Phytohabitans houttuyneae: one gene and its partner. The protein of the gene in region 2 interacts with the protein of the main gene of each other region in a pairwise test. Links are inferred from orthologs where the notes say so. Each region holds a gene or a part of one and is shown on either strand. Other genes may lie near its edges. The genes, in order: hemL and Phou_RS13775.

Region 1 (15,210 bases), 620 kb from region 2 along the record:
CGCCAGAAGTTGCGCAGCGCCGCGAGCACCGGGTTGGCCCGCCGCGGCTCGGGCGACGTGACGGGAGGATCCTGCACCACGACCACTAGATACTCACCTCGCCGACGCCCACCGTGGTCTGCAGCCAGATCAGGAAGCTCTGCCACCCGCCGGTGACCAGCGCGAGCCCGACCACGATCAGCAGCGCGCCGCCGGCCCGCGTCACCCAGCGGCTGTTGCGCCGGATCGCCTTGAACACGCCGAGCAGCCGGCGGAAGCCCAGCCCGAAGGCGATGAACGGCAGGCCGAGCCCGAGGCAGTACGCGACCGCGAGTACCACCGCACGGTCCGTCTTGCCGCTCACCGAGGCCATCGTCAGCACCGCGCCGAGCGTCGGGCCCACGCACGGCACCCAGGAGAGGGCGAAGACGGCGCCGAAGACCGGCGCGCCAATCAGGCCGGCGTTGGGCAGCTTGTGGATGCGGAACTCCCGCTGCATCCCCGGCACGAGCCCGAGGAAGGCCAGCCCCAACACGATGATCAGCGCGCCGCCGATGACCTCCAGGAGCCGCCGGTTGCCGAGCAGCGCGCCGGTGGCGCTGGTGAAGAGCACCGCGGTCAGCGTGAAAACGACCGTGAAGCCGGCGATGAACAGCGAGGTGCCGGCGAGCACCCGGCGCGTCCGCTCGGTGCCCGCGTCGAGCTCGGCGCCGGAGAGCCCGGTGACGTACGACAGGTAGCCCGGCACCAGCGGGAGCACGCAGGGCGATAGGAAGCTGACCAGCCCGGCGAGCGCGGCCGCGCCGATCGCGAGCGCGAGTGGTCCCCCGTCGGCGAGCTGGCGGAATGTCTCGCCCATCAGGTCGCCTCAGCGGCCACGCGCGCGACGACCTTCTCGAACTCGGCCGCCTGTACCGCCTCCCGGATCACCACCGCGATCCGACCCTTGCGGTCGAGGACGATCGTCGCCGGGATCGTGTTCGGCGGGATGTCGAAGTCGAGGGCGAGCTTGCTGGACGGGTCGAGGACGCTGGGGTACGTCACCTTGCCGTTGTGGAACGCCTTGGCCTTGTCACGGTCGTCCCGCACGTTGATGCCGAGGAAGCGCACGCCCTGGTCCTTGGTCGCCTGGTACACCTGCTCCAGGTCGTCGATCTCGGCCCGGCAGGGTGCGCACCACGAGCCCCAGAAGTTGACGACCACGACCTGACCGCGGTCCTGGCTCAACTCGTACCGCCCGCCTTCGAGCAGCTCGCCCGAGAGCGACGGGGCGGCCGGACGCTCGTCCGCCGAGCACTCGATCGACCCCGTCGACGAGGTGTCGCAGGCGTCCTCCTTGCCCGTGCACGCGGTGAGCGTGGCGGCGAGGAAGAGGACGGCGAGCCCGGCTCGGAGTCGCATCAGGCGCCTTTGGCCGTCCGGGCGCCCGGGGACATCGCGACGAGGTGTGCGGCCGGCTCGGAGTACCCGATGCCGACGATCTTCGTGCCTTCGAAGTGGAACGAGGTGAGGCTGGCCAGGCCGCACTGCCGCCGCCGCGGGTCGTGCCACAGCCGCTTGCGCTCCACGTACCGCCGGAGGATCCACACCGGCAGCTGGTGCGAGACGCAGACCGCCTCGTGCCCCTCGGCCGCCACCCGCGCGGCGTGCACCGCGGCGAACATGCGCTCGGCGATCTGCTTGTACGGCTCGCCCCACGAGGGCGTCACCGGGTCGCGCAGCACCCACCAGTTGCGCGGGTCGCGGAACGAGCCGTCGCCCGGCCCCACCTTCTTGCCCTCGAACCAGTTGGCGCTCTCGATCAGCCGGTCGTCGGTCGCCACCGGCAGCTTGAACTGCGCGGCGATCGGCTCGGCCGTCTCCTGGGCGCGCTCCAGCGGGCTCGACACCACGTACGTGATGTCGCGCTCGGCGAGGGACTGCGCCGCCGCCTTGGCCATCTGCCCACCCAGCTCGGAGAGGCGGAACCCGGGCAACCGGCCGTACAGGATCTTGTCTGGGTTGTGGACTTCCCCGTGCCGCAGCACGTGCACGACGGTGTTGCTGGTCATGACTCGCTCCCCGCTGCCCCCGCGGCCGCCGCTGCCGCGGGCAGGGCCGCCGATATCACTTCCAACGCGTCGTCGCCGATCGCGGTGGATACGAACCATGCTTCGAACGCACTGGGCGGCAGGTAGACACCCCGGTCCAGCATCGCGTGGAAGAACGCCTTGAACGCGGCCACGTCCTGGGTCTTCGCGCTGTCGTAGTCGACCACGTCGGCGGCGGTGAAGAAGATCGAGAACATGTTGCCCGCGTACGCCAGCCGGTGCGGGACCCCGGCGGCGGCGAGCGCCTCGGTCGCGAGGCCGCCCACGACGGTGGCGGTCTCGTCCAGGCGCCGGTAGGTCTCGGCGTCGGCGAGGCGCAGGCTGGCCAGGCCCGCGGCGCAGGCGAGCGGATTTCCGGAGAGCGTGCCGGCCTGGTAGACCGGGCCGGCCGGTGCCAGGCGGGACATGATCTCCGCGCGCCCGCCGAAGGCCGCGGCGGGCAGGCCACCACCCATAACCTTCCCGAACGTGTACAGGTCGGCGTCGACCGGCTCAAGCTCGGCCCAGCCGCCGCGGGCCACCCGGAAACCGGTCATGACCTCGTCGATGATCAGCAGAGCGCCGTGGCGGTGCGCGATCTCGGCGAGCGCCTTGTTGAAGCCGTCACGGGGCGCGACAACACCCATGTTGCCGGCGGCGGCCTCGGTGATCACGGCCGCGATGTGCTCACCGTCGGCGGCGAAGGCGGCCTCCACCGCGGCCACGTCGTTGTACGGCAGAACGATCGTCTCGCTCGCGGCCGCGCCGGTGACCCCGGGCGAGTCGGGCAGCCCGAGCGTCGCCACGCCGGAGCCGGCGGCGGCGAGCAGCGCGTCGACGTGCCCGTGGTAGCAGCCGGCAAACTTGACCACCTTGGAACGGCCGGTGAAGCCGCGGGCCAGCCGGATCGCCGACATCGTCGCCTCGGTGCCGGAGTTGACCAGGCGCACCTGCTCGACCCGGGTGCGCCGGACGATCTCCTCGGCGAGGTCGACCTCACCCGGAGTGGGTGTGCCGAAGCTCGTGCCGCGCGCGGCAGCGGCCTGCACGGCGGCGACCACCTCGGGGTGCGCGTGGCCGTGTATCAGCGGACCCCACGAGCAGACGAGGTCGGCGTAGCGGCGGTCGTCCGCGTCGAACAACCACGGACCGTCACCCCGAACCATGAAGCGGGGCGTACCGCCGACCGCTCGGAACGCACGGACGGGTGAGTTGACCCCGCCCGGCACGATGGCTCGGGCGCGGTCGAAGAGGGCATCGGATGCTGGCGTTTCGCTCACGGTGCAGCCATTCTGACAGCGTTACCTGAAGTAGAGGCAGGGCACCCCGCCTGCCGCCTCTCCACCGGGCGGCATCCACTAGATCACGATAGGCTGATGGGGTGGAACGTCCGGAGTTGTCCATCGCGGTGCTGCGCGATCCCGACGAGACTGTGCTCAAGCTCGCCGGCGAGATCGACATGCTCACAGCGGCCCGGCTTTCCAGCGTCGTCAATGACATCCTGGCCGACGGGCCGGTACGCATCGTTCTCGACATGACTGGCGTCACGTTCTGTGACTCCCAAGGACTCGGCACGATCGTGGTCCTGACCAAGAAGGCAAGCCACTCGCAGAGTGTCCTGCTGCTCACGAACGTCGGCGACTTCCTCCTACGCGTGCTGGACATCACCGGGCTGCGGTCGGCGCTCACCGTCCGGTAGCTGTCCGAAGATCAACAGCCCGCGCAGCGAGTCGGCGAGCCTGGGTGTGATCACCTGGCGGGCGACCATGTGCTCGACGGACGCGTACGGCCCGTGGCGGGCGCGGTCGGACACGATCATCTGCATGAGGTACGCGCTCACGCCCGGTAGCGTCGCGATCACGTAGCTGGGCACGGCGTTGATGTCGACGAGGCCGCCGTCGTCAAACTGTCGCGGCAGGTCCGGCCGGCCGATCAGCAGCTCACGGGCGAGGTCCGGCTTCCAGCGCACGATCTGCAGGGCCTGCTCGCGGCGGGCGGCACGGTTTGGGTCGAGCCGGCGCGCCCTCCGCACCGTCAGCGCGCCGAGGATCGCCGCGTGCACCGTGCCGAAGACCCAGCACACGAACGCTGTGGCGAACCACACCCAGCCGTGTGCCTCGGACAGCTCGGCTTCCGTCTCGCTGACGCTGGGGTCGGTGACGCTCGGGTCGCTGAAGAGTGCGACAAGGGACACCAGCGTGACGAGCAGGTAGAAGGCGGCGGCCGCCGCGTTGGGCCAGCTCCGGCGCCGGATCGCGTAGACGCCGACCACGAGCCAGGCCAGGTAGCCGCAGGTGCCGAAGGTCAGCAGGATCGCGCCGACCAGCCAGATCCACGACCACCAGCGCGAACGCTGACTCTGCCGCGGCTGCACGGGCGGGATCGTCGCGGCCAGCGGGGGCATGCCGAGCCCCGGCGGCTGCGGCACCGGCATCGGACTCCACGGCGCGACCGGCGGCTGGACCGGGACCGGCGGCGGGCTGTCCACCGGCGGAGCCAGCGTGGGATCCGAGCGCAGGATGCGCTGGTGCAGCTGCTGCAGCGGCTCACCCGGCTCGGCGCCGAACTCCTCGACGAAGTACGCCCGGGCGTCCCTGTACGCCGCCAGCGCCTCGGCCTGCCGCCCGGTCCGGTACAGCGCCAGCATCAGGTGGTGGCGCAGCTGCTCGCGCAGCGGGTACTCGGCGACGAGGCGGACCAGCTCGGGCACGAGCGTGGCGTGGTGGCCCAGCGTCAGCTGGATCTCGGCCCACGACTCCAGCGCGCCCGCCCGGCTCTCCGTCAACCGGTCGCGCGCCGCGTCGAACACCGGCCCGGTCAGCCCCGCCAGCGGCTCGGCCCGCCACAGCGCGAGCGCCGCCTCCAGCTCGGCGGACGCCTGCACCAGCAGCCCTTCCGCGCGGGCGGCGGCCGCCTTCCGCACCCGGTCGTGAAACACGTCGGCGTCGAGCGCGCCGGGCTCCAGGGTGAGCGCGTACCCGGCCTCGGTCAGCGTCAGCAGCTGCCACGGCGCGCGCAGCGTGCGCTCCGGCTCGAGCACGCGGCGCAGCCCGGCGACGTACTTCTGCACGACGTTGGTGCCGTTGCCGGGCGGCTCGTCCTGCCAGACCGCGGTGACGATCTGGGCCGCGCTGACCGGCCGGTTGGCGTTGAGCAGCAGCACGGCCAGGACGGCGCGCTGCTTCACCGGGCCGAGCGCTATCTCGTCGTCGCCGTCGAAGGCCCGGACCGAACCCAGGATCTCGAAGCGCTTCAGCTCAGCCTCACCCCGCCTGACCAGGCCATATCGCGAAACGGAGGGCGACCGCAGCGATGCGGCAGCCAACCGCAGCATAACGGCAGCATTCCAGCAGAGCGGGTCTCCAGGCTCTCTTGCGCACCACCCCGCGCATTCGAAAACGCATAGAGAGACTGAGATGAGGCGAAGGATCTTCCTCGCGGTCGCCGCGAGCGCGCTACTGGTCACCGGCTGCCAGGACGTCATCGAAGCCGCCGACCCACCCACGCCGGCGGAGAAGCTCCGGGACGCGGTGCCGGACGGTTCCCAGGGCAGCTTCCGGTACACGATGAAGGAGCTCGAGGGCAACGCGAAGGGTGAGGTCAATCCGAAGGAGAAGCGGATGACCTACACCGCGGTGTTCAAGGACGACAGCATCGGCTTCAGCATGACGATGGCGATCATCGTGATCGACCAGGACGCCTGGACGAAGGTCACGTTCGACAACGCGAAAGACGTCACCGGACTGCCCAAGCTGCCGCCGAAGTGGCTCGCGATCGACACGTCCAAAGTGGACGACCCGGAGGACGTGAGGTACACCCACCCGGACCCGACCGGTGCCGTGGTGCTGTTCGACCACATCGTGGATGCGACGGAGACGTCACAGGGGGCGTTCACGGGCACGGTCGACCTGCAGGCCTCGGCGGAGGTCGAGGTCGTCGACGCCGCCGGGCTCACCGCGTTGGGTGAGAAGGCCAAGGCGGTGCCGTTCGCGGCGGCGGTCGACTCGTCCGGCCGGTTGACGTCGCTCACGCTCGATGTACCCGGTGCGGGCGAGCAGGCCGCCTTCCGGTGGGAGGCGACCTTCAGCGACTACGGCGCCGCGCCGGAGGTGAAGCAACCACCGGCGGCGCAGACGATGCCGGCGCCGCCGGAGGCGTACGACCTGCTGAACAGCTAGCCCCAGCGGGCCTGCTCGAGGAGCGTCACCGCCCTGTCGCGGCCGTCCGGATCGGACGAGCGCAGCAGGACGGTGGCCTCGTCCACGGCCTCGGTCAGCGCCCGCCACTGCGTCTCGCGCTCGCGGACCATCTCGGACTGCGCCTGCAGCTGCTGCGTCTTGATCCAAAGGTCGACGAACACCGACACCTTCGCGCGCAGCACCCAGGGGTCGAACGGCTTGGTCAGGTAGTCGACCGCGCCGACCGAGTACCCCGCAGGGCGAGCTGCGCGTCGCGGTCGGCGGCGGTGAGGAAGATGATCGGGACATGGCGGGTGCGCTCGCGCCGCTTGATGTGGCTGGCCGTCTCGAAGCCGTCCATGTCCGGCATCTGCGCGTCGAGCAGGATGACCGCGAAGTCGTCGACGAGAAGCTGCTTGAGCGCCGCCTCGCCGCTTTCGACCGCGACCGTGTGCACCGGCAGGCCCTGGAGGATGGCTTCGAGCGCGACGAGGTTGTCGCGCCGGTCGTCGACCAGCAGTGCCTTGGCGACACCCATCAGCTGATTACCTCCCGGCCGCCGCCGTTGACCCATGCGGCCATCATCTCGATCAGCTCGTCGAGGTCGACGGGCTTGGTGATGTAGTCACTGGCACCCGCGCCGATGGCCGACTCCTGGTCGCCGGGCATTGCCTTCGCGGTGAGGAAGACCACCGGCAGCTCGGCGAAGCGGTGGTTTCGGCGGATGGCGCGCGTCGTCTCGTAGCCGTCCTGGTCCGGCATCATCGCGTCCATCAGCACGATGTCCACCTCCGGGTGCTCCGCAAGCAACCGTACGCCATCGACCCCGTTGTCCGAGTACAGAACGGTCATGCCGTGCAGCTCCAGGGCGCTGGTCAGGGCGAAGACGTTGCGTACATCGTCATCGATGATCAGCACCGTGGCGCCGTCGAGCTGCCGGGCCGCGGGCGACGCAGGCCGGTCGCTATCGTCCGGCTGGCGCAGCATCGGCAGGTCGGCGAGGGCCGGCAGGTCGGGCAGGTTGGACTTGGCCACCGGCAACGACAGCGGGAGCTGCGTCTGCATCGTGTCGGGCATCAGCACGTCCGGCAGGAGCAGTGTGAACGTGGAGCCGCGTCCGGGCGACGAGGAGACCGTGATCGTGCCGCCGAGCAGCCGGGCCAGATCGCGGCTGATCGACAGGCCCAGGCCGGTGCCGCCGTACCGCCGGCTCGTCGTGCCGTCGGCCTGCTGGAACGCCTCGAAGATGAGGTCGAACTTGTCTTCCGAGATGCCGATGCCGCTGTCCATCACGGTGAACGCGACGAGCGGCCGCGACGAGACCGCCTGCTCCTCGGGTGCCGCCGGCGCGATGGTCAGCGTGACCGCGCCGCTGTCGGTGAACTTCACCGCGTTCGACAGCAGGTTGCGCAGGATCTGCTGGAGCCGCTGAGCGTCCGTGATCACCGCCGCGGGCAGGCCGTCCTCGATGCTGACCGCGAGGTCCAGGCCCTTCTCCTCGGCCTGCGGTGTGAACGCCTGCTCGACGTACGCCTGGACGTCCTGGAGGTGGACCTCGGTGGGCTCGACGTCCATCCGGCCCGCCTCGATCTTGGCCACGTCGAGGATGTCGTCGATCAGCGACAGCAGGTCCGACCCGGCACTGTGGATCGTGCGGGCGAACTCGATCTGCTTGTCGGTCAGGTTGTGCTCCGGGTTGTCGGCGAGCAGCCGGGCCAGCAGGAGCAGCGAGTTGAGCGGGGTACGCAGCTCGTGGCTCATGTTGGCGAGGAACTCCGACTTGTACGCCGAGGCCCGCGTGAGCTGCTGCGCCTTCTCCTCCAGGCCGATCCGGGCGAGCTCGATCTCCCGGTTTTTGGTCTCGATGTTGGCCTTCTGCTCGGACAGCAGCTGCGCCTTGTCCTCCAGCTCGGCGTTGGTGCGCTGCAGCTCCGCCGACTGCTCCTGCAGCTCGTGCGCCAGCCGCTGCGACTGGGAGAGCAGCTCCTCCGTGCGCCGGTTGGCCTGGATCGTGTTGAGCGCGATGCCGATCGTGGAGACGAGCCGCTCCAGGAACGAGATGTGCAGGTCGGAGTAGGCGTTGACCGAGGCGAACTCGATCACACCGAGCATCTCGCCCTCGAAGAGGATCGGCAGCACCACGACGTCGCGCGGCTTGGTCGTGAGCAGGCCCGACCGCAGCGTCAGCGCGCCGGTGGCGTCGGTGCTGACGCGGATCATCCGGCGGGAGACCGCCGCCTGCCCGATCAGCCCTTCGCCGGGGCCGAAGACCACTTCGTTGGTACGCGTGACGTAGCCGTACGACGCGGCGAGGCGCAGCCGGGTGGTGGCCTCGTCGTTGTCGACCAGGAAGAACGCGCCGAGCTGGGCCTCCACCAGCGGGGTGACCTCGCCCATCAGCATGCGGCAGACCTCGCCGAGGTCGCGCTGACCCTGTAGCAGGCCGCCGATGCGGGCGAGGTTGGAGTCGAGCCAGCTCTGCTCGGCGTTCTTGCGGGTGGTCTCCCGCAGGGCCACGATCATCTGGTTGATGTTGTCCTTCAGCTCGGCGACCTCACCCTGGGCCTCGACCGTGATCCGCTGGGTCAGGTCGCCCTTGGTCACCGATGTGGACACCTGCGCGATCGCCCGCAGCTGCGTGGTGAGCGTCGCGGCGAGCTGGTTGACGTTTTCGGTGAGGTCGCGCCAGGTGCCTGAGACGCCCTTCACCCGGGCCAGGCCGCCCAGCTTGCCCTCGATGCCCACCTCCCGGCCGACCCGGGTGATCTCCTCCGCGAACGAGGAGAGCTGGTCCACCATCGTGTTGACGGTGTTCTTCAGCTCCAGGATCTCGCCCTCGGCGTCGACCGTGATCTTCTGAGAGAGGTCGCCCTTTGCCACGGCCGTGGTGACGCTCGCGATGTTTCGCACCTGGCCGGTGAGGTTGGACGCCATGAAGTTGACGTTGTCGGTCAGGTCACGCCAGGTGCCCGCGACGCCCCGCACCTGCGCCTGACCGCCCAGCTTGCCCTCGGTGCCCACCTCGCGGGCCACTCGGGTGACCTCCTCGGCGAACGAGGAGAGCTGGTCCACCATCGTGTTCATGGTGTTCTTCAGCTCCCAGATCTCACCGTGCGCGTCGACGGTGATCTTCTGGGAGAGGTCGCCACGGGCCACGGCGGTGGAGACCTGCGCGATGTTTCGCACCTGGGACGTCAGGTTGGACGCCATGAAGTTGACGTTGTCGGTCAGGTCACGCCACGTGCCCGCGACGCCCCGCACCTGCGCCTGACCGCCCAGCTTGCCCTCGGTGCCCACCTCACGGGCCACGCGCGTCACCTCGTCGGCGAACGACGACAGCTGGTCCACCATCGTGTTCACCGTGTTCTTGAGCTCAAGGATCTCGCCACGCGCGTCCACAGTGATCTTCTGCGACAGGTCGCCCTTCGCGACAGCGGTGGTCACCGAGGCGATGTTTCGCACCTGGGAGGTCAGGTTGGAGGCCATCGAGTTGACGTTGTCGGTGAGGTCGCGCCAGGTGCCGAGTACGCCGGTCACCTGCGCCTGACCGCCCAGCTTGCCCTCGGTGCCCACCTCACGGGCCACGCGCGTCACCTCGTCGGCGAACGAGGAGAGCTGGTCCACCATCGTGTTCACGGTGTTCTTCAGCTCGAGGATCTCGCCACGCGCGTCCACAGTGATCTTCTGCGACAGGTCGCCCTTCGCCACGGCCGTGGAGACCTGGGCGATGTTTCGCACCTGCGCGGTCAGGTTGCCGGCGAGCTGGTTGACGCTCTCGGTCAGGTCGCGCCAGGTGCCGGCGACGCCACGCACCTGCGCCTGACCGCCCAGCTTGCCCTCGGTGCCCACCTCGCGGGCCACCCGGGTGACCTCCTCGGCGAACGAGGAGAGCTGGTCGACCATCGTGTTCATGGTGTTCTTCAGCTCCAGGATCTCGCCCTGGGCGGCCACCGTGATGGTCTGTGAGAGGTCGCCCTTGGCCACCGCCGTGGAGACCTGCGCGATGTTTCGCACCTGCGCGGTCAGGTTGGACGCCATCGAGTTGACGTTGTCGGTGAGGTCTTTCCAGATGCCCGCCACGTTGGGCACCTGGGCCTGACCGCCCAGCTTGCCCTCGGTGCCCACCTCGCGGGCCACGCGGGTGACCTGCTCGGCGAAGGTGCGCAGCGTGTCGGTGAGCGAGTTGATCGTGTGGGCCAGCTCGGCGACCTCGCCCTTGGCCGACACCGTGATCTTCTGGGAGAGGTCTCCGCTGGCGATCGCGGTGGTCACCTGGGAGATCGACCGCACCTGGCTGGTGAGGTTGGACGCCATCGTGTTGACCGAGTCGGTCAGGTCGCGCCAGGTGCCGGCGACGCCGCGCACGTCCGCCTGGCCGCCCAGCGCGCCGTCGGTGCCCACCTCGCGGGCCACGCGCGTCACCTCGTCGGCGAACGACGAGAGCTGGTCGACCATCGTGTTGACCGTGCGGCCGATGCGGAGGAACTCACCGCGCAGCGGCCGGCCGTCGATCTCCAGCGCCATGTGCTGCGAGAGGTCACCGTCCGCGACGGCCACGATGACCCGGGAGATCTCGGTCGTCGGGCGGCCCAGGTCGTCGATGAGGGAGTTGATCGCACGGGCGTGGTCGGCCCAGGCGCCGTCGACACCCTCCTCGTCCAGGCGCTCGGTGAGCCGGCCGTCCCGGCCGACGATCCGGCTGATCTTGCGTACCTCGAGGTTTTGCCGCTCCTGGAGCGCCACAACGTCGTTGAACGCGTCAGCCACCTCGCCGGCGACACCGGCCCGGCGGGGAAGGCGGACCTTCAGATCGCCGCGGCGCACCCGCCGCAGGGCGTCGGCCAGCTCATTGAGAACGGCGGCCTCGTCCGAGGCGGGCCGGGTACTCACCTGCTTTGCCGTGGTCATGCAGTCCTCGCTCACCTTGGGTGGTTCCACACATCATGGCGCGTGGCGTCCGGCAGATGCGAGTGCGCAAACGGGAGTCGCCAGGCTACGGACCTTAGCCACGGTCGTGGACGAGCGCCGGGTGACGGAACGTGAGAGCGCGCGGCTTGGATGAACCCGGCCAGGCGGTAGAGGATGCAAGCGTGTCATCGGAGGTCAGTGGGGCACCCCCGGCGGCGGAGCATGTCCGGCGGGTCCGGCTGCCCGCCGACAGACGTACGCCCGCCGCGGCTCGCGCGGTGGTCCGGTCCGTGCTGGCCGAGGCACACCTGGACGAACTGCTCAACGAGGCGCTCCTGCTCACCACGGAGCTTTCCACGAACGCGGTCGTGCACGCGGGCACGGAGCTGGACATCGAGGTCGTCGCCGGCCCATCCGGGCTGATGGTCACCGTAACGGACTATGTGGCCAGCCCGGTGGAGAGCCTGACAGCGGGCTCGCGCAACAACGAGATAGACATCTCGGATGTCTCCGAGCGCGGGCGTGGCCTGCTGCTCGTCGACCATTTCGCGAGCCGGTGGGGCACGACGCACATGCCGACCGGCAAGGGCGTGTGGTTCCGGCTCGACCGCAAGGACGGGCCGCCCGCGGGTCCCCTTCCCGAGGCACCCGCGCCCACCGCCGGGGCGATCACCGCGCTGCTGCAGATCGCGCCCGAGCCACACGCCGACGACTCGCTCGCCGACTTCGCCGGGCACCTGCTCGCGCGCGTGGCCGAGCTGGTGGGCGCCGCCGGTGGGGCCGTACGGCTCGACCGGGGCGAGGGCAGCGGCGCGCAGGTCCTGGCCCGGTACGGCCGTCAGCCTCGCCCCAGCGCCCGGCTGTTGCGCGTGCCGCTCAACGTCAACCGGCCGTACTCCGGGGAGCTGGAGCTGGACGTCGCGCCCTCGGGGTACGCGGGTCCGCTCGCCGGGCTGGCGGCCGAGCGCCTCGCGCTGCACCTGGAAAACGACCGCCTCCGCGCAGCCGACATGCGCCGGCAGACCTGGCTGACCTTCCTCGCCGAGGCGAGCGAGCTGCTGGCCCAGTCGCTCGACGTCAACCTGACGCTCGCCCTCATCCCCCAGCTCGTGGTCCCGCGTCTCGGCCAGTGGTGCGCGGTGCACACCACCGACGAGTGGGGCCGGCTCCAGCTCGCCGCCGCCACCCACGCCGACGAGGCGGTCCTGCCGCTGCTGCACGCGATGTTCCAGGAGAGCGGGCCGGACGCGCCGATCACCCGGCTCCGGGAAGCCTCCCGCAGCGGCTCGCAGGTGCCGCTCGGCCCGCCGCTGGAGGGCTTTGCCGTGCCGCTCGTCGCCCGCGGGCAGCGCCTCGGCACGCTCTCGGTCGGCCGCCACCAGCGGCACCGGCACGACGCCGAGGAGATCGCCATCCTCGAAGACGTCGCCCGGCGCGCCGCACTCGCCGTCGACAACGCCCGCATCCACGACGAGCGCCGCCGCGTCGCGCACACCCTCCAGCAGTCGCTGCTGCCGCCGGTGCTGCCGGTGGTGAAGGGCATCGGCTTCGCCGCCGAGTACGTGCCGACCGGAGGTGCCGCCGAGGTGGGCGGTGACTTCTACGACGTGGTGCCGCTGCCGGACGAGCGGTGGCTCGTGGTGGTCGGCGACGTCTCCGGCAAGGGCGTGCAGGCCGCTGCCGTCACCGGCCTGGTGCGCGACGTGATCCGGGTGCTGGTCGGCGACGGCAAGCCACTGCCAGAAGCGCTCGGGCGCCTCAACGAGACGCTCGTCGAGCGGGGTGGTGGGCGGTACTGCACCCTCGCGCTCGCCGCTGTCGGCCGCGGCCCGGGAGACCAGCTCGACGTCTCACTGCACCTTGCCGGCCACGACCGGCCGGTCCTGGTCCGCGCGGACGGGCGGGCGTCCTTTGTCGGTACCGGTGGCACCGCGCTCGGCCTGCTCGACTCGATCGCCACGCCGGTCGCCACCGTGGCGCTCCACCCGGGTGACGCGCTTGTCTTCTACACCGACGGCGTCACCGAGCGGCGGCGCGGCCGGGAGCTCTTCGGGCCGGAGCGGCTGCGCGACACCGCGGCACCGCTGGCCGGCTACTCGGCCGACATCGTGGCCGCCCGTCTCCGGGCGACCACGATGGGTTTCTCAACCGAGGACCCCCGGGACGACATCGCCATCCTGGTCCTGCGCAACGAACCCGACGTCTGAGCTCACAGGCCGGGCAGCTGCTCGCGGAGCAGGCGGCCCTGCTCGCGCTGCTCGTCGGTGACGTTGACGAGCTCGTCGGTCTCGCCGACCTGCCGCACCTCGACGACGGCCTCCACGCCCGGCGGGACCGCGGCCTCGAACGGGCAGCGCGAGGCCCACTCGATGGCCTCCTCGCGGGAGCGCACCTGGATCAGATAGAAGCCGGCGATCAGCTCCTTGGCCTCGGCGAACGGGCCGTCCACCACGCTCCGCTTGCCGTCTTTGTAGACCACGCGCGCGCCGGCCGAGCTGGGGTACAAGCCCTCGGCCGCGAGGAGGACGCCCGCCTTGGCCAGGTCCTCGTTGTACTTCAGCATCGCGGAGATGATCTCCTCCGGCGGCTGCGTGATGGCGTCCTTGTCGGCGCCTTCCGGTGCCTCCGGGTCGCCCTTGAGCAGCAGCATGAAACGCATCGTCTGACTCCTTCGCTCGGTCTGGCCAACATTGGCTCTACCAGGGCGTCGAACAGCCTGCAGCCCGATCGACACCGCGGCGAAGAAAAAATCAGGCGCCGAAGAACCTGCCCGGCGCGAGGCGGCCCGCCGGGTCGAAGCGCTCCTTCACCCGGCGCACGAGATCTGGGCTGGCCACCGGACCCCACATGTCGACCGCATCGCGGATCGCGGGTGGCGCGGAGACCACCACACACGAGCCGGCGCGGGCCAGCAGCACGCCGCGCACCGCCTCGAGGACGGCGGCGACCCGGTCGGGATGTGCGCTGCCGGGCAGGGACGCGTGGATCACGCCGGTGCCGGCCGAGCCACGCACCGGCACTGCCTGGCCGGCCGCGTCGCGGATCGCGTAGATGGCGGCGTGCAGGTCGGCCGAAGGCACCGTGACCCGCAGTGCGATGTCGTCCGGACCGAACGGGTAGCGCCCCCACCAGGCCGGCGGCTCGGAGCGGATCGAGGCGTCGCCGCCGAGCAGGTCGGCGACCCGGGTCGAGCGCTCCATCACCTCGGCGGGCTCGCCCTCCAGCAGCACCGCGAGCGTGCCGGGGCCGCGCGGCGCCCGCTGCCGCGGGACCAGGACCGGGCGGCTGGCCGGGAGGTCGAGCTCGACGGCGGCCGTCTGGACCTTGCTGCGGAGCACACCGCGCACCAGGTCATACAGCTCCAACGGGGTCCAGACCGACCGGCGGACCCAGGCCCGGGAGGCGGGCTCGGGAAGCACCTTGACGGTCGCCGAGACGATCACGCCGAGCGCGCCGGACGACCCGCACAGCAGGCGCCCGATGCCCCGGTCGGGCGTGCCCTCGGCGGCCCGGCCCCCGGAGTGGGTGAGGATGCCGGTCGCGCTGACGTAGCTGACCCCGGCGAGCTGGTCGGCCACCGAGCCGTATCGATGGGCCAGCGGGCCGGCCTCGTCGGCGGCGATGATGCCGCCGATCGTCGCGCCGATGGAGGGCCCGTCGAGGGCCAGCCGCCAACCGCCACGGGCGAGCGCCGACTGCGCGGCCCGCAGCGGCGTGCCGGCGCCGATCTCGGCCACGCCCTCGGTGGGCGCGTGGTGCCACACGCCGGCCAGGCGGCCGGTGTCGAGCAGCAGGTCGACGCGGGTGGGGCGGGCGCCCCAGTCGAGCTTGGTCGCGGCGCCGCGGGCCACGACCGCGAGGTCGTGCTCGACGGCGAGGCGCACGATCGCCGCGACACCGTCGATCGTGGGCGGTGCGGCGACCCAGCTGGCGGGCGTGCCTCCGACCGTGTCGGCCGGGCCGGCGAGGCGCGCGAAACGCATGCCGCAGATGTCGACGAGGCTCCGGAAGAGGGCTCCACGGCGCATCGTCATCGAACAAGTGTACGAACAACCGCCGCGCCTACGCCAGCCCTG
Region 2 (15,332 bases):
ACGCCAGTGAAAGATCCTCGCGGCTGGTCAGCGGCACCGTGGCGGCGACGGCCATCTTGCCGCCGCGATGGAGCTCAAAAACGGGGTCTAATGAGGACGAAGACATGCGGTGACTCCCCAACGTTTGTTTCCTCGCTCGCCCCTGGCAGCGAACGCTTCGGGCCCGCCGGCTGTGCACGCGACGGTGAGTGCACGAGGGGCGGTGCGCGGTGCGGGGGTCACCCGGTCCGAAACTTGAGCATAAACCCCGGGCGCGGCCAATAGCGCAGCACCACCCGCCCGATCACATCTGCCACCCCGTAAGCACGGGAGTCATCCGTGACCAGACCGTTGTCTCCCTGTACCCACCAACCGCCGTCTTGTGCGCGGACCGCGCGCTTTACCACGAGCAGGTCGGGCCGGGACCTGAATCTCGCCACGACGACGTCGCCCGGCCGTATCGCGCGGCCGCCGCGCCGCACGATCAAGGCGTCGCCGTCGCGCAGCGCCGGCACCATGGACGGGCCACGCACGAGAACCGCGAACGGCATGTGTGTTTCACCTCTCGCGCATGGGGCAGTCGGACAGGGAGTAGGGTCTTTCCCGGATCATCGCAAACGTCATGGAGGGTCCTTATGCGACTTCCACGCATCCTTGCTCCGCGCACGATTGTCAGCGCCCACTGCGACCTGCCGTGTGGCGTCTACGACCCTGCGCAGGCACGGATCGAGGCCGAGTCGGTGAAGGCGATCGCCGAGAAGTACCAGGCGAACACCGACTCCGAATTCCGTACGCGGGCTCTGATCATCAAGGAGCAGCGCGCCGAACTGGTCAAGCACCACCTGTGGGTGCTGTGGACCGACTACTTCAAGCCGCCGCACTTCGAGAAGTACCCGCACCTGCACCAGCTTTTCAACGAGGCCACCAAGCTCGCGGGCGCCGCCGGCGCCAAGGGCTCGGCCGACCCGGCGAAGGCCGACGAGCTGCTGAGCAAGATCGAGGAGATCTCCAAGATTTTCTGGGAGACCAAGCAGGCGTGACCCCAGCTTCTTCCGAGGTCATGATCCGGCCGGCACGTCCTGACGACGTGCCGGCCATCGTCGCTATGGTGCACGAGCTCGCCGAGTTCGAGCGGGCGCCTGAGCAGTGCCACCTCACCGACCCGCAGCTCCACGCCGCCCTCTTCGCACCACAGCCGGCCCTCTTCGGCCACGTCGCGGTCCGCTCCGGCGACGTCGTGGGGTACGCGCTGTGGTTCCTGAACTTCTCCACCTGGGAAGGCGTGCACGGGATCTACCTGGAGGATCTCTACGTCCGCCCCTCGGCCCGGGGCACTGGGGCCGGCCGGCTCCTGCTCACCACCCTCGCACGGATCTGCGTGGAACGCGGGTACCAGCGGCTGGACTGGTGGGTCCTGCACTGGAACCCGGCCCGCGACTTCTACGCGGCGCTCGGTGCGGCGGCCATGGACGAGTGGGTCCCGTACCGGCTCGCCGGACCTGCCCTCCATAAACTGGCGATGCCGGAGTCCGTCGAACGGCCCTGAGCCGGTAGAGTCGCTGGGCGGGGTGAGTCAGCTGACAGTGCATGTGGAGCCGGTGATCGAAGACGACGTTGTGTTGCTCACCGTGCCGGCCGACGTCGGATATCTCGGGGTGCTGCGCACAGCGACGGCTGGCCTTGCCGCGCGCCTGCACTTCGCGCTCGACGAGATCGAAGACCTGCGGATCGCGGTCGACGAGGCGTGTGCGATGCTCCTCGCCATCGCCAGCCGGGATGCCGAGCTCGAGTGCCGCTTCTCGGTCACCGACGACGCGCTGAGCGTCGAGGTCTCGGTCAACACCGTGCGGGGCGCCCGGCTGCCGGCCGAGTCCTCCTTCGCGTGGAAGGTGCTCACCGCGCTCACCACCGCCGCGTCCGCCATGGTGGAGGACGACCGCGCCTCGATCCGGCTGCTGACGCGCCGCTCCCCCTGAGCCTCTCTTCGCGGCCAACGGCGCACGGAGGCCGAGCTGCCCGCAGAGGCCGCGCCGCCCGCAGAGGCCGAGCTGCCCGCAGAGGCCGCGCCGCCCGCAGAGGCCGCGCCGCCCGCAGAGGCCGCGCCGCCCGCAGAGGCCGCGCCGCCCACGGAGCACGACCCACGGCGAAGCGCGACCAGCCGCGGAGGGTGAGGCCGCGGGAGCAACGGTCCGGACCACCGCGGACATCGCGGTAGCCCTCTTCTTCTGAAGTCAGTCCGGTGGGACGAGCGCCGTCCGGATGAACGTGATGTGCTCGCGGGCGACCTTGGTGGCGCCCTCGGCGTCCTGCGCCTTCACGCAGCGCAGCAGCTCGCGGTGGTCGAGGTCGACCTGCTGCCAGAAGCCGGGCGGCGCCGTGGCGGCCACCTCCCGCTCGTTCGACACCTGGTAGAGCGGCCGGCTGAGCAGCTCGAAGAGCGGGTTGCCGGTGGCGGCGACCAGCGCGGCGTGAAACGCCTTGTGCGTGGCCAGCAGCGCCGTCACGTCCATCTCCGCCGGGTCGAGCAGCGCCGCCTCCAGCTCCGCGATGTGCCCCTCCGTGCGCCGGCGGGCGGCCTGGGCGGCCGCCGGCACCTCCAGGGACTCGCGCACCTCAAGCAGGTCGCAGAGGCCGGCGGTGGCGGTGCTGATCAGCAGGTTGAGGCCCGTCGACAGCGTGTCGGAGAGGTCTTGCGGGCTGGGATGGGCGACGAAGCTGCCGCCGGTCACCCCCCGCGTCGTGACGATGAGATGCTGGCTGGCGAGCAGGCGTAGCGCCTCTCGCACGGTGCTGCGGCTGACCCCTGAGCGGGCGCACAGCTGTGGCTCGGTCGGGAGTCGTTCACCCGGCCGGAGCCTCCCTGATGTGATCTCGGCCCGGAGGTCTTCCGCGAGCGTTTGGTACGCCGGTGGCCGCACTGCCCCGTCTACACCCACGGCGACACTTTAGGGGCGCGGGCGCGCAAACGGTGGCACAGCCATCCGTTCGGGTGTCGTGTTCAGCCCAGACCGAGCGCTTTGGTACTCGATGGGGTGACCAACAGCGCTCCGACCGCCACCGCGATCGTGATGATCGGGACGCCGGCCCACGCGAGCCCGCCCTGGATCATGAAGTAGCCGATCGGCAGCAGCATCAGCTGGAGCACGATGGCCGGCCCACGCGCGCCCGCACGGCGGTTGGACAGCGCCCTGGCCAGCACAAAGAGCAGCGCGGCGCCGGCGATGGCGAAGGCGGTCACCATGAGCGCGACGGCCATGCTGTTGGCGGTGCCGGTGAGGTCCTCGTACACCAGGTACGCGGCGACGAGCGCGACCGCGGCCGCCTCCGCGATCAGCAGCCACACCGCCCAGCGCAGCGTGCCGGGCAGCGCCGGGGAGTCCTGGATCACGCGCACACGATACTCGCCGCGGAGTACAGTCCCGCCCATGCGGGCGTTACTGGTCGTCAATCCCAAGGCGACCACCACGAGCGAGCGCGCGCGGGACGTGCTTGTGCGGGCGCTCCGCAGCGAGTTCGACCTCACGGTGGAGCAGACCCGCCGGCGCGGGCACGCGATGGCCCTCGCCCGCGACGCGGCCGCCGACGGCGTCGACGTGGTCTTCACTCTCGGTGGCGACGGCACGATCAACGAGACGGTCAACGGGCTCATGGCCGGCGCCCCGGTCGAGACCCGCCCCGCGCTGGCCGTGGTGCCGGGCGGCTCGACAAACGTCTTCGCCCGAGCGCTCGGGCTCCCCAAGGGGTGGGCCGAGGGCGCGAGCGTGATCCTTGAGGCCCTGCGCACCGGCCGGGTCCGGACAATCGGGCTGGGACGTGCCGACGACAGATATTTCACATTCTGCGCCGGACTGGGTTTGGACGCTTCGGTGGTGCGGCGAGTCGAGCAGGCCCGACTGCGCGGGCGCACATCGACTCCCGCCCTTTACATGCGTTCCGCGGTGACTCAGTACTTCACAGCGATGGACCGGCGTCACCCCGCTATCACCTTGGAACAGCCGGGTGAGTCGGCCGAGAGCGAGCTATCGACGGTCATCATCCAGAACACCGCGCCGTGGACCTTCATCGGCGACCGGGTGATCAACCCCAACCCGGATGCGTCGTTCGACCTCGGCCTCGACGTGCTCGCCCTGCGCCGACTGCGTGTGCCTAGCACAACACGCACAGTGACGCAGCTCCTGTCCCGCCATCGCCAGCCGCACGGCTCGCAGGTGGTACGGCTGCACGACATCGCGGAGTTTTCCCTGGTGGCGGAGCGACCTCAGGCATTCCAGCTCGACGGCGACTACCTCGGCGAGCGAGAAAAAGTCCGCTTCACGAGCGTGCCGGGCGCACTGCGCGTAATCTGCTAGAGGACACCTCGCGGCTCATCCGTCCTAGGGATTGCGCCGGAAATGTCGGCAATGCGGCGCGGACTGTACTACATTGACTGGTGACTGTCGCACACCGGGTGCTGACTCAAGGTCAAAACCCGGACAAAGGGGTTGTGGGCTTGCTCACCCGCTCGGATTTTTTCCGAGCGTCCCCTTGACATCGCGGGAGTTCGTGAAAGTATTCACAAGCGAAACGAGTTACCGGGAAGTTGCGCGGGCATGCCCGCCGTGTGGCACGTTCACGCAGCTCGACCGGTCCCAAAGCCTGCTAACGCGCTGCCGATCGGATGAATGCGCAAAGTCGCGATCGGCACTGCGGGCGCAAATAGAGTTCCACCGCATTAATTGCCACCGATCCAGAACGAGGAGTGTTGCCGCCATGGACTGGCGCCACCATGCTGTCTGCCGCGACGAGGACCCGGAGCTGTTCTTCCCGATCGGGACGTCCGGCCCTGCGCTCCTGCAGGTCGAGCAGGCCAAGGCCGTCTGCCGGCGCTGCTCCGTGACCGACGAGTGCCTCCAGTGGGCCCTCGACTCCGGTCAGGACGCCGGCGTCTGGGGCGGGATGAGCGAAGAAGAGCGGCGCGCCGTCAAGCGTCGCGGCGGCCTGCGGGTCCGCGCTCACTCTGCCTGACAAACAGCACCACACACAGCATCAACGCCCCGGGCTCCAGGCCAACCGGGGCGTTTTGCTGTCCGCATCCGGTGCCCCTTTCTCGTCCGAGCGCCATTGCCCACACACGCGGCCGGCCCCCGCACCCGGCGGCCATAAGCCCGCACGCGGGCGGCCATAGGCCCGCGCGCCACAGGCACGCACGCGACCGGCCCGGCATCAGGATCCCCCTGCGGTCCCGGACCGCCCCCGGCCGCCCCGGACCCGCCCTGACACCCGGGCCGGTCGCGCTGTGCGCGGGACTTCCCCCCGAACTGTCCCGCGTGCGAGAAAGACGCCCTGAGGCGCGGTCGGGGCGTCTCTCTGGGATGAGGAGCCCACGCGCCACGCCTTGATACGGGTCGGTTGGACTACTGCCGGCGGCAGTATCAGGCGGCAGCGGCTGCCGAGGCCGGCAGCGCGGCTGCGTCGGCCCGGGCCAGCACCAGCCGGGCAAGCTCGATGGCGCCCTCGAGCGGCTTGGCCGCGGCGACGGCGCCCGCCTCCAGGGCGGAGTCGACCACGGTGTCGTAGAGCAGCCCTGGCGCCAGGAAGTACGCCGCGACGCCGATCCGCCGCGCACCGGCCGCACGCAGCTCCGCCACCGCTTCGGCGCCGGTGGGCGGGGCCGCCGACGCGTACGCCACGCGGGCCGGCGCACCCAGGTAGGCGCCGAGGGCGGCGGCGGCACTCACCACGGTCTGCCGCGCGGCGGCGTCGCGGGTGCCCGCCGCGGCGAGCACCACGGCGTCGAAGCCGGAACCCGCCTCGGCCAGCCGCCGCCGCAGGCCGGTGAGCAGGAGGTCGTCGACGGGAGCGCCGGCGGGCGGGCCGAGCACGTCGGTCACGTCGACCGGCACGCGAAGGCCGGCGGCGCGGGCGGCCCGCACCATCTCGGGCACGTCCACCCGCCCGTGGTACGCCGACGTGAGCAGCAGCGGCACAAGTGTCACCCGCTCGTGGCCCGCGGCCTCCAGCGCGGCCAGCACCTGTCCCGGGCGGGGCAGTGTGTGGTCCAGGTACGACGCGCGGACATCCACCCCGGGGCGGGCGGCCGCGACCGCGCGGACGAGGGCACGGGTAGCCCGTGCCGCCCGCGGATCGCGGCTGCCGTGCACCACGAGAAGGATCGGTGTCACGTGTGCAGGCCGCACTCGGTCTTTTCGAACATCGCCCACCGGCCGGCCCGCGGGTCCTCGCCGGCCTTGGTGCGCCGCGTGCAGGGCCAGCAGCCGATCGAGGTGTACCCCTTCTTGAAGAGCTCGTTGACCGGCACGTTCCACCGCGAGATGTACGCGTCGACGTCGGCCTGGGTCCACGCCGCGATCGGGTTGACCTTGACCTTGCCGCGCTTGGGTCGAACGCGACCACCGGCGTGTTGGCGCGGGTCGGCGACTCTTCGCGGCGCAGCCCGGCGGCCCACGCGTCGTAGTCGGCGAGCGCGCGCTCCAGCGGCTCGACCTTGCGCAGGAAGCAGCAGTCGTCGGGGCTCTTGTTGAACAGGCGCGGCCCGTACTCCCCGTCCTGCTGGCCGACGGTCAGCCGCGGGCGGATGGAGCGCACGTTGACGGGCAGCGTGGCCGCCACCGCGTCACGCACCTTGAGCGTCTCCGGGAAGTGCAGGCCGGTGTCGAGGAACACCACGTCGACGCCGGGCGCCACCCGCGAGACCACGTGTGCCAGCACCGCGTCGGCCATCGAGCTCGTCACGCAGAAGCGGTCGCCGAACGTCTCGGCCGCCCACCGCGCGATCTCCTCGGCGGGCGCGCCTTCCAGCTCGCGACCGGCCTCCTCGGCCAGGAGACGCAGCTCTGTCGAGCGATCAGTGGCCGGGTTGAGAAGGCCCAGACCCACGGCGTTCACGGGGCTCACCGGGTTACCGCCTTTCGCACCAATCCGATGAACTTGACGGAGAACGCACGCGCGCAGCCCCGGCACTCCCAGGTCCCGTGCCCCTCCTCGGACGGGCGCAGGTCCTCTTCTCCGCAGTACGGGCAGTACATGGGTGCGGCGCGGGACTCAGTGCTCATCGCAATGCCTCCTCATCAGCCCTCATGACCCAGGTGGCGAACGCCTCGCCCTCGGTGCGGCCGTCCAGGTAGCGGCGGGCCAAGCGTTCCACGTACTCCGGTAGCTCGTCCGCGGTGGTCTTGAGCCCGCGGACCTTGCGCCCGAACCCGGCCTGCTGGCCCTCGGCCATGCCGAGACCTCCGCCGAGATGGACCTGGAAGCCCTCCACCTGCTGCCCGTCCGGCCCCATGACGATCTGGCCCTTGAGGCCGATGTCGGCGGTCTGGGTGCGCGCGCAGGCGTTGGGGCAGCCGTTGATGTGGATGGAGATGTCGGCGTCCATGTCGCCGAGGCGCTCCTCGAGCCGGGCGACGAGCTCCTCGCCGCGCCGCTTGGTCTCGACGATCGCCAGCTTGCAGAACTCGATGCCGGTGCACGCCATCGTCCCGCGCCGCCAGCTCGACGGCCGGGCCTCCAGGCCGATCCCGCGCAGCGCGGTGACCAGCGAGTCGACGCGCTCCTGCGCCAGGTCGAGCACGAGCAGCTTCTGGTACGGCGTGAGCCGCACCCGCCCGCTCCCGTGCGCCTCGACGAGGTCGGCGAGCTGGGCGAGCTGGGTGCCGGACGTGCGACCCACCACCGGCGCCGCGCCGACGTAGAAGCGACCGTCGGCCTGCCGGTGCACGCCGATGTGGTCGATCGGCTTTTCCGGCAGCTCGGGCGCCGGCCCGTCCAGCAGCGTGCGGCCCAGGTACTCCTTTTCGAGCACCTCCCGGAACCGCTCCACGCCCCAGTCGGCGACCAGGAACTTGAGCCGGGCGCGGTGGCGCAGCCGGCGGTAACCGTAGTCGCGGAAGATGCCCACCACGCCGGCCCACACCTCGGGCACCTCGGCGATCGGCACCCACACGCCGAGGCGCTGCGCGAGCATCGGGTTTGTCGAGAGGCCGCCGCCGACCCAGAGGTCGAACCCCGGCCCGTACTCCGGGTGGTCGACGCCGAGGAAGGAGATGTCGTTCACCTCGTACGGCATGTCGGCCAGCCACGAGATCGACGACTTGAACTTGCGCGGCAGGTTGGAAAACTCCTTGGCGCCCACGAAGCGCTCCACGATCGCGTCGATCGCGGGCGTGGCGTCGAGCTTTTCGTCGGCCGAGATGCCGGCCACCGGGCTGCCCAGCACCACCCGCGGGCAGTCGCCGCACGCCTCGGTGGTCTGCAGCCCGACCGCCTCCAGGCGGCGCCAGATCTCCGGCATGTCCTCGACGCGGATCCAGTGGAGCTGGATGTTTTGCCGGTCGGTGATGTCGGCCGTGTCCCGCCCGAACTCCTGCGAGATCGTGGCGATCGTGCGCAGCTGGTCGAGGTCGAGCTGCCCGCCGTCGACGCGGACGCGGAGCATGAAGTACTCATCGTCGAGCTCGTGCGGCTCCAGGATGGCCGTGCGACCGCCGTCGATCCCGGGCTTGCGCTGGGTGTAGAGCCCCCACCAGCGGAACCGCCCGCGCAGGTCCTGCGGGTCGATCGAGCCGAACCCCCGGTGCGCGTAGATGTTTTCGATCCGGGCGCGGACGTTGAGCGGGTTGTCGTCCTTCTTGGTGCGCTCGTTGGGGTTGAGCGGCTCGCGATGTCCCAGCGCCCACTGCCCTTCGCCGCGCGCCTTGCGCGGGCGTGCGGCCGGCCGGCCTTCCGAGCTTGTGACCGCCATCCTGGCGTCCTCCATGTGCTTGATCAGGATGGACGCGCGAGGCTACGCCGCTGATCTTGGAGGCCGGCGCTCTCTACGCGCCCGGGAACGGATAGATCGGGCGACGTCAGTGAGCCCGACACATGGCGCTGCGGACGCGGCCGTAGTCAACGTGGCGCCGGGAGGTCAATCCCAGCGACACGGCACGGCGCTCGGCAACGGTCACGAGGGTTAGCTTCTCACAGCGACCCGTGACCGCCAACCAGCCGCCCAGATGCCGGGAGTGTGGTTTGTAACACCTGGGCAACAAGCTGTGACCCCCGGCCAGGGTGAACAGAAACGGGGCAGAGGACACGGGATTGCGCGATATAGCATGCGCGCGCCTTTGGTAATTCATTCAAATACGGGGAGATACCGTGTCATTACGCTCCAAGGTTGCTGTGCTGGCGGCTGCCGCGCTTCCGGTGCTGGGCCTCGCCGCGTGCGGTGGTGATTCCGGCTCCGGCACGCCGTCCGCGCCGCAGGAGCAGGGTGTGCTGGCGATGCTCGTCGCCGACGCGAAGGGCTCGCTGGCGAAGGCCGTCGACAAGGCCACGAAGGCCGAGTCCGTGACCATGAAGATGGACGGCACCGCCGCCGGTGAGACCTTCAAGGGCGAGGGCACCTTGCTGTACGGCAAGGACCCCAAGGCCGAGTTCTCCATGGAGGCCGCGGGCACCGCCACCAAGATGCTGATCATCGGTTCGGTCATCTACATCGAGGTGCCCGAGGCGGACCGCGCCGAGATGGACGGCAAGCGCTGGATGAAGATGGACGTGAGCGCGGCCGGTGAGCAGGCGGGCTCCGGGTTCGCCAAGCAGATGGACGACATCGACCCGGTGCGCCAGGTCAAGACCCTGCTCGCGGCCGAGTCGGTCACGGTGGTGGGCGAGGAGACGATCGACGGTGTGAAGACGGTCCACTACACGGTGACCAACCCGCTCGCCACGTACCTCGGCCAGCTCGACGCGGACATGCGCGCGGCCACCGAGAAGGAGCTGTCCAAGGCGGGCATCAAGGAGATCAAGACCGACCTCTGGGTGGACGAGAAGTACCAGCCGCGCCGGGTGCACGTGGTGATGGGCAGCATCAGTGACATCACCGTCACGTACACCGACTACGGCAAGCCGGCGACCATCACGGCGCCGCCTGCGGCGGAGGTGTTCGACTTCGCCGAGATGCTCGAAGGTCTGAAGACCGGAGGCTGAGGCCTCAGCGCTTGGTCAGGGGGAGCGCGAGGACCGCCTCGGTGCCTCCCTCTGGCCGGGCGCGCAGCTCGATCGTGCCGCTCAGCTCGCCGGTGACCAGCGCCCGCACGATCTGCAGGCCCAGCCGCCCGCCCTGCTCCGCGTCGAACGTCTCCGGCAGCCCTCGCCCGTTGTCCACCACGGTGACGTGCAGCTGCTTGCGGTGGCGGTGGGCCGAGACCACCACCTCTCCCACCGCGCCCACGCCGTCGATCTCCGGAAAGCCGTGCTCGACCGCGTTGATCAGCAGCTCGTTGAGCACCATCACCAGCGAGGTGGCCATCTCGGCCGGCAGCACGCCGAACGTGCCGTTGCGCCGCATCGCCACCTTCGACGCGGTGGTGCCCACCTCGGCGGCCGCGGCGGCGACCCGGTCGACGATGCCGTCGAACTCCACCGCCTCGTCGCTCGACATCGACAGGGTCTCGTGGACGAGGGCGATCGAGGCGACCCGGCGTACCGACTCCTCCAGCGCCGCCTTCGCGGACGGCGTCTCCACCCGGCGGGCCTGGAGGCGCAGCAGGGCCGCGACGGTCTGCAGGTTGTTTTTCACCCGGTGGTGGATCTCGCGGATCGTGGCGTCCTTGGTGACCAGCGCCCGGTCGCGGCGCCGCACCTCGGTCACGTCGCGCACCAGCACCAGCGCCCCGATCGGCACGCCGGCCGGCATGAGCGGCAGCGCGCGGGTCAGCACTGTCGCGCCCCGCGCCTCGATCTCTTTGCGCGACGGCGCCTCCCCGCCGAGCGCCGCCAGCACGCGGGCCGAGGCGTCGGTGCCCTCCAGCGGGTCGTCGGCCAGGCGTGCGGCGAGGGCGGCCAAGTCTTCGCCCACCAGGTGGGAGGCGAAGCCCAGCCGGCGGAACGCGGACTGCGCGTTCGGGCTCGCGTACGTCACCTTGCCGCTCGCGTCCAGCCGGATCAGCCCGTCACCCACCCGCGGCGCGGACGTGGTCTCGATGCGGCGGCTGATCGGCGGAAACGTGCCGTCGGCCATCATCTGCGCCAGGTCGTCGGCGGTCGTGAGGTAGTTGAGCTCCAGCTGGCTCGGAGTGCGCGCGGTGGAAAGGTTGGTGTCCCGCCCCACGACCCCGATCACGCTGCCCGGCTCGCCCTCGGCGTCGCGCAGCCGCACCGGGATCGCCTCGTGGCGGGCGGGGGTGTCCCCGTACCAGACCGGGTCGCCCTCGCGCCAGATGCGCCCCTGCCGGTAGGCGATCGTCAGGTGCGCCACCTCGGGCCCGCCGACGGTGCGGCCGACCTGGTCGTCCTGGTACGCCGTGGGCGCGGTCGTCGGCCGCACCTGCGCCACGCACAGAAACGACTCGTGCCCGTTGACCGGCACCCACAGCAGCAGGTCGGCAAAGGAGAGGTCGGACAGCAACTGCCAGTCGCCGGCGAGCCGGTGCAGGTGGTCGATGTCTTTGGACCCCAGCGAGGTGTGCTCTTCGACCAGGTCGCGCAGCGTAGACACGCTGCAACTCTAGGCCCTGCTTGAAAAGATTTGTCCCCCGTCCGCGTCACCTGCGGACCGCATGCGCGGGCGCCGGGGAACCGTGGAGCGCAGCGGAGCGTTTTCTTTGGGCGCTTTCCCGCGGGCACCGCTGCGGTCGGCGGGCCAAGCGCTCAGAGGGTCGAGGTCACCTTCTTGAGTCCTCGCGGCGCGTCGGGGTCTTCGCCGCGGGCCAGCGCGAGCGCGAGCGCCAGCCGCTGCAGCGGCAGGATGTCGAGCATCGGGGCGAGGCGCTCGTCGACCTCGGGCACGGCGAGCTCGCCCTTGGCGCCGACCGTGAGCACATCGGCCTTGCGCTCCCGCAGCCGCGCGAGCACGTCGCCCATCGCGGCGCCGCCGGGCCCTGACCCCACCACCGCCAGCACCGGCACGTCGGGGTCGGTCATCGCCAGCGGGCCGTGCAGCAGGTCGGCGCCGCTGAAGGCGAGGGCCGGCAGGTAGGACGTCTCCATGAGCTTGAGGGCGGCCTCGCGGGCGGTCGCGTACGCGTACCCCCGGCCGGTCGTGACAAGGCGCGCCGCGAACCGGTAGCGGCCCGCGACGGTCTCCGGCGCGGGGTCGGCAAGCACGCGCGCCGCGAGGTCGGGAAGGGCGGCGAGCTCCGCGGGTGGCCGGCCGCCGCCGGCCCGCACGCTCTCGACAAGCAGGAGGAGGGCCAGGAGCTCAGCGGTGTACGTCTTCGTCGCCGCCACCGCCCGCTCGTGCCCCGCCGCCACGTCGACCGACAGCTCGGCGGCCACGGCAAGCGGCGAGTCGGGATTGTTGGTGATCGCCAGCGTGAGCGCGCCGGACGCGCGGGCCACCCGCACGACCTCGGTGAGGTCCGGCGAGCCGCCACTCTGGCTGACGCCGATGACCAGCGCGTGCGACAGGTCGGGGCGGGCACCGTAGACCGTCACCGCGCTGGGCGATGCCAGCCCGGCGGGGAGGCCGAGGAGGATCTCCGTGAGGTAGGCCCCGTAGAGCGCGGCGTGGTCGGACGTGCCGCGCGCGGTGAGCACGACGTGGCGCGGCTGCCGCTCGGCGATGACGGCGGCGGCGCGCGCGATGGCCTCGACGTGTGCCGGCTCCAGGAGCCGCGCGTAGACCTCCGGCTGCTCCGCGATGTCCGCGGCCATGCCCGCTCCCGGCGTCCCCACGATGACCTCCTGGATGTGGCTCTCGCATGCGCAAAGCTGCTCGTTCGGTGCTCATTCTTGCACGGTCTCGCGCGCAAACACAACGCATCGCGCACGGGTTCACACCTCTTTGGGTTCCCGCGAGCGGCCATTTCGCACGCGATAAGGGCGCCCCTCCGGTCGGAGGGGCGCCCTTCGGATTCGCGCGGGGTTACGGCACGGCGGGCGCGTCCGCCAGGGCGCGCTCGGCCCGCTCTTCGGGAGTCGCCGTCGCCGCCACCTCGGGGCACCGCGCAGCGGGATCTCCTTCACGAACCAGGCGAGCACCGGCACCAGCACCGCGAACGCCACCGCCCACCAGAAAACGCCCGCGATCGAGTCGGCGAGGCTGGTCAGCAGGCCGTTACGGGCCGCGGCGGGGAGGCCGGCCAGCACCGCCGGGTCGAAGGTCCCCGCGCCGCCGCCGCCACTGAACTGGTCGGCGGCCTGTGCGCCAAGCTTGTCGGTCAGCTCGCTCTGGAAGCGGGTGGCGAAGACCGCGCCGAACAGCGAGACGCCGAACGAGCCACCGATCGAGCGGAAGAACGTCGCCGCGCCGCTCGCCGCACCCAGGTCGCGCTGCTCGACGCTGTTCTGCGCGATGAGCATCGACGTCTGCATCAGGAAGCCCATGCCGGCGCCGAGCACCACCAGGTACGCACCGAGCTCGACGCGGCTCGTGTGCGCGTCCAGCAGGGTCAGCAGCAGCATGCCGACGGTCATCAGCACGCCGCCGATGATCGGGAAGAGGCGGTAGCGGCCGGTGCGGGTGATCGCGCGGCCGCTCAGGATCGAGACGACCAGCATGCCGAACATCAGCGGGAGCAGGAGCAGGCCGCTGCCGGTGGCGGAGGCGCCCTGCACGTACTGCTGGAAGATCGGCAGGAAGTTCATCGCGCCGAACATCGCGAAGCCGAGCAGGAAGCCGACCGCCGAGATCAGCGCGAAGTTGCGGTTCTTGAACAGGCCCAGCGGCAGGATCGGCTCGGCCGCGCGGCGCTCCACGAAGCCGAAGAAGGCAAGTGCCACGGCGGCGAGGCCGACCAGGGCGAAGATCTGCGGCGAGGCCCAGTCGTACTCGTTGCCACCCCACGTGGTGATCAGCACCAGCGCGGTGATGCCCACGGAGAGGAGGCCGGCACCCAGCCAGTCGATCTTGTGCTCGGTCCGGTACTTCGGCAGGTGCATCTGGGTGATCAGCACCAGCAGCGCGACGCCGCCGAGCGGCAGGTTGATGTAGAACGCCCACCGCCACGACAGGTGGTCCGCGATGAAGCCGCCCAGCAGCGGCCCGGCCACCATCGCGATCGCCATGACGCCGGCCATCATGCCCTGGTAGCGGCCACGCTCGCGGGCGGCACCAGGTCACCGATGATCGCCATCACGCCCACGATCAGGCCGCCCGCGCCGAGGCCCTGCACAGCGCGGAAGCCGATCAGCTGGAACATGCCGTCCTCCGGCCCGCCCAACATCGCGGAGCCGGCCATCCCGGAGAGCGCGGAGCCGATCAGGAAGATCACGATCGAGGTGAGGAAGACGGTCTTACGCCCGTACAGGTCGCCGACCTTGCCCCAGATGGGGGTCGAGACGGTGGTGCCCAGCACGTACGCCGTGACCACCCACGTGAAGTGGTCCAGCCCGTCGAACTCGCGAACAATGATCGGCAGCGACGTGCTGACGATCATGTTGTCGAGCATGGCGAGCATCATCGCGATCATCAGGCCGACCAGGACGACCCGGATCTTTGGCTGGTTGGCCGAACCTTGATCCGTGACAGTCATGTGACGCCTCCCCCGGCTGATAGATTCCTTACTTGCCGTACGGTAAGCTCGCAACTAACCGGTCGTCAAGTAAGTTTGCTGGGTAAGGTGGTTCAGGTGAGCGAGGGCACAGGCGACACACGGTCGCGCATCCAGGCCGTGGCGCTGGAGCTGTTCACCGAGGAGGGCTACGAGAAGACCTCGTTGCGCGAGATCGCCGAGCGGCTCGGCGTGACGAAGGCGGCTCTCTACTACCACTTCAAGAGCAAGGACGAGATCGCCAACAGCTTCATCGAGGACCGCATCGGCATCATGGATCGGCTGATCGAGTGGGCCGAGTCCCAGCCCCCGACGGTCGAGACCCGGCGCACGCTGCTCGAGCGGTACGCGGATGAGCTCTTCGGCAGGGACAAGCACCCGGTGATGCGCTTCTTCGAGCAAAACCAGACCGCGATGAAAAACTTCTCCGCCGGCCAGGAGCTGCGCGCCCGCATGATGCGCCTGGTCGACCTGCTCGTGCGGCCGGCGACCTCACACGAGGCCCAGGTCCGCGCCGCGCTGTCGCTCTTTTCCGTGCACAGCGCCTGGTTCACCGCCCGCGACCCCGAGATCACCAGCGACCAACGCCGCGCGACCGCCCTAAAGATCGCCTACGAGCTGCTGGACAAAATCAGCACCGAACCCCCAACCCCCGCCTAACGACGCGGCCCCGCGGTGATCGTGGACGTCCGGTGCCCCTGAGGGACTCAACAGCCCCCTGAGGGGCAGCTCACGTCCACGATCCGCCATGGACCGGACATCGCCCCCGGCATTCGCCGTCCGAGTTGGGATTGCTTGCCGCGCGACAGCTCCGGTGTCTTCCCAGCTCACGGTGTGTCCGTCTGAGTCCGCCGCGGTTCGGCACCGTCGTCGCGGTCGGTG

What was found.
Region 1: the proteins of Phou_RS13775 (region 2) and hemL interact in binary tests that used the Escherichia coli proteins (3 or more experiments, as listed by UniProt). The link is inferred for Phytohabitans houttuyneae from one-to-one orthologs.

The regions. Positions count from the first base shown.
Region 1 is NZ_BLPF01000001.1:3,754,475-3,769,684, forward strand. The notes cover bases 1,178-4,016. They hold hemL (glutamate-1-semialdehyde 2,1-aminomutase), read right to left. Parts: upstream 3,329-4,016; coding sequence 2,027-3,328; downstream 1,178-2,026. Other genes in these bases: Phou_RS16800 (TlpA family protein disulfide reductase), read right to left, coding at 1,178-1,380; Phou_RS16805 (histidine phosphatase family protein), read right to left, coding at 1,380-2,030; Phou_RS16815 (STAS domain-containing protein), read left to right, coding at 3,430-3,747; Phou_RS16820 (AfsR/SARP family transcriptional regulator), read right to left, coding at 3,697-4,016. Also shown: cytochrome c biogenesis protein ResB, read right to left, coding at 1-86; Phou_RS16795 (cytochrome c biogenesis CcdA family protein), read right to left, coding at 86-838; more of Phou_RS16800, read right to left, coding at 838-1,177; more of Phou_RS16820, read right to left, coding at 4,017-5,382; Phou_RS16825 (hypothetical protein), read left to right, coding at 5,465-6,226; Phou_RS16835 (HAMP domain-containing protein), read right to left, coding at 6,764-11,134; Phou_RS16840 (SpoIIE family protein phosphatase), read left to right, coding at 11,317-13,341; Phou_RS16845 (YciI family protein), read right to left, coding at 13,344-13,793; Phou_RS16850 (FAD-binding oxidoreductase), read right to left, coding at 13,885-15,168. UniProt on the Escherichia coli protein: Aminomutase that catalyzes the transfer of the amine group on carbon 2 of glutamate 1-semialdehyde to the adjacent carbon 1 to form 5-aminolevulinate.
Region 2 is NZ_BLPF01000001.1:3,130,538-3,145,869, forward strand. What follows is about bases 1,064-4,024. They hold Phou_RS13775 (FadR/GntR family transcriptional regulator), read right to left. Parts: upstream 2,916-4,024; coding sequence 2,211-2,915; downstream 1,064-2,210. Other genes in these bases: Phou_RS13765 (GNAT family N-acetyltransferase), read left to right, coding at 1,064-1,525; Phou_RS13770 (ATP-binding protein), read left to right, coding at 1,548-1,955; Phou_RS13780 (hypothetical protein), read right to left, coding at 2,978-3,406; Phou_RS13785 (diacylglycerol/lipid kinase family protein), read left to right, coding at 3,405-4,024. Outside these bases: Phou_RS13750 (NAD(P)-dependent malic enzyme), read right to left, coding at 1-106; Phou_RS13755 (S26 family signal peptidase), read right to left, coding at 219-530; sodN (superoxide dismutase, Ni), read left to right, coding at 615-1,019; more of Phou_RS13765, read left to right, coding at 1,040-1,063; more of Phou_RS13785, read left to right, coding at 4,025-4,328; Phou_RS13790 (WhiB family transcriptional regulator), read left to right, coding at 4,729-4,983; Phou_RS13795 (sirohydrochlorin chelatase), read right to left, coding at 5,391-6,155; Phou_RS13805 (hypothetical protein), read right to left, coding at 6,870-7,031; Phou_RS13810 (nitrite/sulfite reductase), read right to left, coding at 7,028-8,734; Phou_RS13815 (SCO4651 family lipoprotein), read left to right, coding at 9,115-9,945; Phou_RS13820 (sensor histidine kinase), read right to left, coding at 9,950-11,455; Phou_RS13825 (SIS domain-containing protein), read right to left, coding at 11,608-12,612; Phou_RS13835 (TetR/AcrR family transcriptional regulator), read left to right, coding at 14,529-15,110. UniProt on the Escherichia coli protein: Transcriptional activator of the glcDEFGB operon which is associated with glycolate utilization, and encodes malate synthase G and the genes needed for glycolate oxidase activity. Also negatively regulates the transcription of its own gene.